DNA from 2 places in the Streptococcus sp. ALY_208 genome. Region 2 is predicted to be linked to the other one. Evidence: predicted binding sites of a transcription regulator. Region 2 holds the regulator's gene; the other holds the start of a gene.
The links. The regulator Rex, encoded in region 2, represses fermentation and respiration genes when NADH is low (regulators of the CRP and FNR family bind a similar motif). The targets are predictions, from matches to a motif close to TTGTGAANTANTTCACAA.

Region 1: a site for Rex is predicted at 1,739-1,756, ahead of AC4HAI_RS02205 (NAD(P)H-dependent flavin oxidoreductase). Genes of this name have one in related genera too.

Annotation. Positions count from the first base shown of each region.
Region 1 is NZ_JBZFUI010000001.1:443,555-447,980, reverse strand. It holds gene AC4HAI_RS02210 (glycosyltransferase family 8 protein) at 1-498, opposite strand, end outside; gene AC4HAI_RS02205 (NAD(P)H-dependent flavin oxidoreductase) at 679-1,659, opposite strand; gene AC4HAI_RS02200 (NtaA/DmoA family FMN-dependent monooxygenase) at 1,787-3,106, opposite strand; gene AC4HAI_RS02195 (TetR/AcrR family transcriptional regulator) at 3,254-3,805, shown strand; partial or broken gene AC4HAI_RS02190 (TMEM175 family protein) at 3,939-4,232, opposite strand; gene tnpA (IS200/IS605 family transposase) at 4,414-4,426, opposite strand, start outside.
Region 2 is NZ_JBZFUI010000005.1:176,115-180,540, forward strand. It holds gene AC4HAI_RS06535 (ribose-phosphate diphosphokinase) at 1-559, shown strand, start outside; gene AC4HAI_RS06540 (cysteine desulfurase family protein) at 562-1,677, shown strand; gene AC4HAI_RS06545 (DUF1831 domain-containing protein) at 1,680-2,033, shown strand; gene AC4HAI_RS06550 (redox-sensing transcriptional repressor Rex) at 2,139-2,774, shown strand; gene AC4HAI_RS06555 (gamma-glutamyl-gamma-aminobutyrate hydrolase family protein) at 2,803-3,498, shown strand; gene radC (RadC family protein) at 3,495-4,178, opposite strand; gene AC4HAI_RS06565 (PTS fructose transporter subunit IIABC) at 4,272-4,426, opposite strand, start outside.

The sequences.
Region 1 (4,426 bases), on a different contig from region 2:
AAGATTCATAAGGAGAACACCTGTATTGAAATAAGAGGACTCCATCTCATAATTCTGAAGGCGCAGCTGATTGATCATATCCATAATTTTACTGTCAGCATTATGACTGGCTGCGGCATAGAGATCTTGCCCCAGATCTTGCTGGTAAAACTCTCTAAAATCATTGAGACAGAGGATATCTGCATCCAGATAGAGAATCTTGTTCATATCTTTCGGTAAAAACTCGTGCGCCAGAAGACGATAATAAATAGTATCAGGATAGCGATCTGTCGTCGGGGCATCCTTGAAAGGTTGATCCCCTACAATAATAGGATGGTAATGATAATCTAACGTTTGACAAAAACGAGCTAGCTGGTCGTTCTTCGTTAGGAGTGTTTTTTGCAGAAGATAAACATGCACCTCAGCAGCAGATAGATTTTGCTTAACAGAATAGAGCGTTACTTTAAGCTGCTCGACATAGGCATCATCGACAGTGAACAACAAATTGACTGGCTCCATAACTCAATTCCTTCTTTTTAATACTAGTGTCATTGTAACACGCTCAACCTAAAAATAAAATACGAGTAGAATGATTGCCCAAATGATAGCTACAAAAAATTCTATCCAAACTCGGATAGAACTTTTATACAAATCTTGTGCTATTTGGAAAGCCAATAGACACTAATATTTCTCCATGAGTTATACCAAATCTGCAATCCCGCTCATGAGCTTATCCATAATAACAGAAACAGGTTCGATTTTATCGATCATTGAGATACCAAGTCCAAAGGAGGCAAAACCCTTGGTCAGATCGCCAAAGAGCATGCCATCGCGCATGCCATCGTATCCCCGTTGCACTTGGAAAATTTCTTCTTCTGTCGCACCGGCTTTACTCATTTTCAAGAGTTGATTTGGAATATCCCCCGGCAATGAACGATAATAGGCGGGCATTGTACGGTAGAGTAAGAGGTCTGAGGCATCAGCTTTCAAAGCCATCTCCTTGATGTTTTGCGCTAAGATAGACTCTTCTGACATCATAAAGGCAGTACCGACAAACAGTCCTTCTGCACCAAGGGCAAAAGCGGCCCGTGCAGTTCGGCTATCAGCAATACCACCTGCTGCCATGACTGGCACACGCCCTTTAGCTGCATCAACAATCATAGGGACGATTGAGAAGGTTCCGATGGCCTTGCCTGGAACTGTCCCGCCTTCATCAAAGCCAGTCGCCACAATGATATCAGCACCGCCTTGGATGGCTTCTTCCGTATTTTCAACCGTTGGATTTTCGGCACGAAAGACAATTTTGATGCCTTTGTCTTTAATTTTCTTTGCCCAAGTAGCAGAAAACTCTCCACCCCAGATAGCGACTTCTACGCCTTCTTCAGCCATAAGATCAAGCATCGGTTCTGTAAAAATATCAGTCAGCTCATATCCAGGAGAAATATTGATTCCCAGCGGTTTATCCGTAATGCCACGTGCAATATGGATTTCACGGCGCATATTTTCAATCGTTTCTTCTACTGTTTTTGCCGCAACTTTTTGACCAGCACTGATACCAAGGACACCCAGACCGCCAGCTGCGCTGACTGCACCTGCATATTTCCCATCAGTTAACCAAGCCAAGGGTCCCTGAATGATCGGCTTTTCAATGCCTAAGATTTCTGTTACACGATTTGTCATAAGCATACCTCAATTCATAAATCATTTTTGCTATGGTATCGCTTTCACCCCAACTGGTCAAGAGGCAGTTCAACCATTTTTGTCACTTAAATGACAAAAGAAGACCATCTGTCACCTAATCTTCTTCTCACACACCATATTGATAAGGGAGTCCCAGATTTTCACGGAGAGTATCCCCTTCATATTCTGTATGGAAGAGCCCTCGTTCTTGTAAAATTGGAACAACCTCATCGACAAAGCGCTTAAGATCTGTTTCATAGACATCAGGCATAACCCAGAAGCCATCGGCAGCGCCGCTTTCAAACCACTCGGTCATGTGGTCAGCAATGTCTTCTGCTGTCCCTACTGCTGCAGGGTGGTAGTCGATAACTGAGTGGTAAACCACTTCACGAAGAGTCCAGCCTTCACGCGCCACCCGGATGATATTTTCAGTCCGTGGGTCACTGTAGGGCGTAATAGCCACGCTATCTAGAATTTCAGGATTGATAGGCTTTTCAATATCAGCCATAGTAAAGTTAACGCCCAGGGCATAGCCGATATGAGCGACTCGTTGGTAGAAGGTCTCCTCATCGATCCATCTGGCATGACGCTCCAGAGCATCTTTTTTACTATCACCGATCAGGGGCATAACTCCTGCGATAAAGGCAATGGCATCAGCCTTTCTACCATTAGCAACCGCAGCCTGACTAAGTGCCTGGCGCATAGCTTTCCCCTGATCAACCGTCCAAACCTCTCCAACATAGACATCAGCTTCCTTCCCAGCAAAGGCCACACTATTGCTGGAGCCACCTGAGTGAAAAATCGGTGGTTGCCCCTGTTTTGATGGGGGGATTGGTAAGGTTCCAGAGGTCGACACATAATCCCCCTCAAAAGAAATAGACTTAACCTTATCATAGTCCGCAAACACTTGCTTGTCAGGATCCAATTCCAGCGCATCTTCCCCCCATGTGGCCCATAATCTTTGAACTGCCTCGACAAATTCACTGGCTTTTCCGTAGCGGTCAAAGCTAGACGGCAGGTTTACGCCGTAAGCATTAGCACTGACCCCATTGGCACCGGTTACAGCATTCCAAGCCGCACGACCCTTACTGATAGCATCCAGTGTCTTGAATTGTCTAGCGACTTCATAAGGATTGTTCCAAGAGGTCGCCCTGGTAATCCCTAGGCCAATATGCTTGGTTTGACTGGCAATGACCGTCGCAATCAGCAAAGGATCCATCCCCATAGTCTGCATATCTGCATCTGTCACTGCCTTGGTCCCAGGGAAATCACCAAAGAACATGAATTGAAACTTCCCTTTTTCCGCTAGCTGCGCCGCTTTGACATCTACCGAAATATCTGGATAGTCGGTCATATGAACCTCTGGATCCATCCAAGATTTAAAATTTAAGCCTGCTGCACCAAACATAGACAGTCCTAGTAACATCTGTTTCTTAGTTTCTGTCATCTTAATCTCCTATCTCCTCTTACACAATCATTGAAGAGATCTTTCCCTTTTAGTATAATAAATATATTACACTTGTCATTTAAATGAAGCAATAAACAGTTATTTGCTATCTGTCACTTAAATGACAGTATTGAAAGGACTGTCATCTTGAAAAAAGACCTACGCTTTGAAAAAACTGAAAAAAATTTGCAAGAAGCCTTTTTAGAGCTCCTTAAAACCAAAGAGCTGGCTAAAATTTCTGTCAAAGAACTTTGCCAAAAAGCCCAAGTCTCTCGTAACGCCTTTTACCAACACTATGAAACCAAGGAACATCTCTACGACAGCCTACTTCAAGAAATTTTAATTTCAATGGAAGAAGCCTGCCGTCCAGTAGCCAAGGATCTCAACCATATCACTCCTGCAGAAAGTCGACTTTTTCTGGACAACATTATACTAGCTGTCGAAAAAAATCGCTTCATCATCCATCAGCTGCTAACCAGTCAGCCAGCTAGTTTTTCTGCTGCCTTCCAAGGGATGATTGTCAATGCCAACTTAGATGTGACTAACTCAGCTAGCCTTTTTATTGATCCTGCTGGTATTCACACCTTTGCCGGCGCCCTAGTAGCCTTTATTCGCTACTGGCTCCTTGAGACCGATCTGAGCCTTGAAGAGGCGCAGGATAAACTCTATACCATTGTTGGAGACATCAGACTAGTCTAATCCATTTCCTCTCATGTCTAAAGGCCTCGTTCATCATGAACGGGGCCTTTAGGTTATCTTCATTCATTTAGTTACCTTTTCAATCTCACATAGCTGATGTCGCTTAGCTCAGACTTTTATCAAGCCATAAAGGTCACTTTAATTCTTCGACATTTGACCAAGTCACACAAATTGAAACCCAAATGGTAATCATGCCATACATGACTTGGGCAAAATGATTGGTAAAATTAGCGGCAACAATCTTCGTGGTATAGGGAAAAAACGATACAAAAAACAACAAGAGCCGTTGGGTCCACACTGTTAAGTGACTAATTTTAGTTGCTTTGTGCCACAAATTATGAATACCTATCCACATGGTTCCCAGCCAAAAGAAGGATAAAACATAGCTAAAAATGCTAGGCGCAATCTCCCACAATCCCTGAATCGTTAAGGTCTTAGGGACATCTTTGTTATGCGACTCTTAGCATCCCTTTAGTCAAAACCACCCGTGAAAACGGGTGGCTTGTACACCGCCTATAAGGCGTTGAGTGCCAGCTGCGTCTAAAGACGCTAGCTGAACGTTGTTCAGGCTGCTTGATTACTTGACTTATGCCCGTAAAAACGGGCTTTTATCGTGTTCGA
Region 2 (4,426 bases):
GCAAGGCTTTTTCGATATCCCTGTAGACAACCTCTTTACTGTTCCTCTTTTTGCTGAACACTATATTAATATGGGGCTAACAGGTTCAAATGTTGTGGTGGTAAGCCCCAAAAATTCAGGCATCAAGCGGGCACGCAGTTTAGCTGAATATTTAGATGCTCCTATCGCTATTATCGACTACGATCAAGATGATATGCACCGTGAAGAGGGCTATATCATTGGTGAAGTAACCGGTAAAAAAGCTATTTTGATTGATGACATTTTAAATACCGGTAAAACCTTAGCCGAAGCTGCTAAAATTGTTGAACGTGAGGGAGCCTCAAGCATCTATGCTGTCGCCAGTCACGGTCTATTTGCAGGCGGTGCATCTGATATCTTAGAAACTGCTCCTATTAAAGAGATTCTTGTCACAGACTCAGTCGCAACGAAAGAAAATATCTGTAGCAATGTAACCTATCTCTCAGCTAGCTCACTCATTGGAGATGCTATTACACGCATCCATAATCACAAACCGCTCAGCCCACTCTTTACTTATACTGCAGATAGTGAGGACAATTGATGATGATTTATCTCGATAATGCTGCCACAACTCCCTTAACCCCTGGTGTTATCGAAACCATGACCAATGTAATGACCAATAATTTTGGAAATCCTTCAAGTATCCATAATTATGGACGTACAGCCAGTCACTTACTCCGAGACAATCGACAGACTATTGCTGAACTTCTCGAAACTCAGCCTAGAAATATTATCTTCACATCGGGCGGTACAGAAGCTAATAATACCGCTATACAAGGCTATGCTCTTGCTAATCAAAATAAAGGAAAGCATCTTATCACAACAGCTATTGAGCATCATTCTGTTCTCAACACCATGGAATACCTTGAAAGCCGTTTTGGTTTTGAGGTGACTTATCTCCAGCCAAATGACCAAAATAAAATCACTACAGACAGCCTCAAAGAAGCTTTGAGAGACGATACCATTCTCGTTAGTACCATGTTTGCTAACAATGAAACTGGTGATCTCCTTCCGATTCAAGAATTTGGAGAATTATTGGCTGACCATCAAGCTGTCTTTCATGTTGATGCCGTTCAAGTCATGGGGAAAATTGCTATTTATCCAGAAAAGCTAGGGATTGATCTCTTATCTGCTTCTGCTCATAAATTTCATGGACCTAAAGGAGTTGGATTTCTCTATACTCACCCTCTACATATGGATTCTCTCCTACATGGTGGTGAGCAAGAAGATAAAAGACGAGCAAGCACAGAAAATATGGTAGGGATAGCTGGTATGGCTCAAGCTATGACAGAAGCCTATCAAGATATGACTAACCACTACCAACATGTCAGTAATTTAAGAGAACAACTCTTATCTAATCTAGCTAATATGGACTACTACCTCAATGGCACAGATAATACGCTACCCTATGTTGTCAATATTGGTTTTCCATCTAGCAATAATGGCCTCCTTCTAACCCAGCTGGATCTATCTGGGATAGCTGTCTCAACAGGATCAGCATGCACAGCCGGCACTGTTGATCCTAGTCATGTACTTGCTGCTTACTATGGTAATGATTCAGATAGACTTCATGAATCCATTCGAATCAGCTTCTCAGATCAAACCCTGCCACAAGATGTTGAACAACTCACTACTAAATTAAAGGAGATACTTTCTTAACAATGGCTTTTGAAAAAACTATCCACCTTGATGATTGCCTATATCGTTACACCCTTACAAGTAATGTCCGAAAGTATACGTTAATTGATACTACTTTTGAACAAAACAAGCTTGGTCACTATGAACTGAATAGACTTCTCGAAGAAGTGCCTAATTCTGGTAATGGCTTTCCTTTGAAGCTCACGGTCAATAAAGACCTCACTTCCTTTAAATTAATCATTACAGACCAGTCAGGGCTACGTCAGGTCAATATTTTTAAAAATGACAAGCTGAACATTATCCAAGATAAATTTTATTTTCTAATGGACAGTCTCGTAGAACGCGATATTTTTACAAAAGAAAGAGTTGATAGCTAAAACCTATATTATTTATAGGTTTTTTATATTAGTTAATTTGTTGCAGTTTTCACAAACTTAGTTTATAATCTAGTTGAATTTTAAATGAAATTAGGAGTTGATCATATGGCCATTGACAAATCCATCCCTAAAGCGACAGCAAAACGACTTTCACTCTACTATAGAATTTTTAAGCGCTTTAACGCAGAAAATATTGAAAAAGCAAGTTCTAAACAAATTGCTGAAGCAATTGGTGTTGACTCAGCTACCGTACGTAGAGATTTCTCATATTTTGGTGAGCTCGGTCGTAGAGGTTTCGGCTATGATGTCAAAAAATTGATGAACTTCTTTGCAGATATTCTCCATGATCATTCTATTACCAATGTTGCTCTAGTAGGTTGTGGCAATATGGGAAGAGCACTTCTTCACTATCGCTTCCATGAGCGCAATAAAATGAAAATCATCATGGCGTTTGATACAGATGATAATGAGCTGGTAGGCACTAAAACTACTGATGATATTCCTATTTATGGCATCTCAAGCCTTAAGGAAAAACTGGCAAATTCAGACTGCCAAACAGCTATCCTAACAGTACCTAGCATCAAGGCTCAAGAAGTATCTGAACAGCTAGTAGAAGCTGGTATCAAGGGGATCTTGAGTTTCTCACCTGTCAATTTAGATCTACCTAAAGGTGTCTTTGTCCAGTATGTCGATTTAACCAGTGAATTACAAACTCTACTCTATTTTATGAATCAGGATTAATAGAAAAAACATTTAAAGGAGGATGTCTATGGCCCCTAAACCAATTATTGGTATTACAACAAATGAAAGACCCAATCCCAATACAGGTATTATGTGGAGTTATGCACCAACAGGATTTATCCAGGGTGTACAACGTGCAGGTGGACTTCCTCTGCTTATTCCTATAGGACCCCCCCAAGAGGCTAAAGATTATGTCGAAAAGGTAGATAAAATTCTTTTAATCGGAGGTCAAAACATTGACCCAGACTTCTATCATGAAGAAAATACTGCAAGTGATGATGACTTTTTACGAAAACGGGACATCTTTGAATTTGCTATCATTGATGAGGCAATCCGGCAAGAAAAACCTATTTTTTCAGTATGTCGTGGTACCCAGCTGATGAATGTGGCACTGGGGGGAAGCCTCAACCAGGCGATTGAAAATCATTGGCAAGATGAACCTAGTGACTACCTCTACCATCGTATGTCTGTCAAAGAGGACTCAAAACTAGCGGAATTTTATGGAAAAACCACAGAAATAAATTCTTTTCATCATCAAAGTATCAAAGAATTATCACCATTTTTAGATGTGATAGCTATGGATCCTGATGATAAAACAATAGAGGCTGTTCAATCCAATAATCCAGACATCCATTTCATGGGAGTTCAGTGGCATCCTGAATTACTTTTAAATCATCGCTCTGCAGATCAACAGCTCTTTGATTATTTTGTTAACGAGCTCTAAAGAATCAAGTCACTCCTTTCTCGAAAGCTATAATAACTTTTACTACCAACGATGATGTGATCTAGGAAATCTACTCCTAAGTCGTCACAGCATCGTTTTATTTTTTCGGTAAAATCAATATCATGATGACTAGGACGTGGCTGCCCCGAAGGATGATTGTGGACAACAATCAGTGAAGTCGCCATCAACTTACAAGCATGATGAAGAATTTCACGTGGCTCAGCAATAGAGTGACGAACACTGCCAATAAAGATCGTTTGCTGCTTGAGCAAACGATTCTGGGTATCTAAATAAAGAGCAACTAAATGTTCCTGCCTTTTATCTCTCAACTCCTCAATCATTTTTTTGGCCAATTGACTGCTAGAAAGGATACGCTCACGCTTTTCAGGCACTGCATTGTTGACACGTCTTGAAAATTCTAATATCGCCTTGATTTCTATAGCTTTCACAGGTCCTATACCATCAAGCTTTTGCAACTCTTTTAAAGAGAGTTGACGAAAATCAGCCAAGCTATCCATCTGACTAATAATATGATTAGCTAAAGATAAGACTGGCTCTTTTTTTGTCCCAGTACGTAATATAATCGCTAATAGTTCCTGATGACTGAGTTCTTCTGCCCCTTGAGCCATTAAACGCTCTCTGGGCTTTAAGGCATCATTTGAAATTCCAATAGTATACATAATAATATCCTCCATCTATATATTCGTAAAATAAAATCAAAAAAATGGTTAGAAATAAAAATTTCTAACCATTTCTACTATTTATTTCTTAAATTATTTTGCCTTACGTAACACTCCAAAGAGTATACCAGATACAATAGCACCAATAGCGACATAGACAAGATAGAGCCACCAGTTAGTCGTTAGAGCAACAACGAATACACCACCGTGTGGAGCCATCAACTTAATGCCTGATAGACCAACTAAGG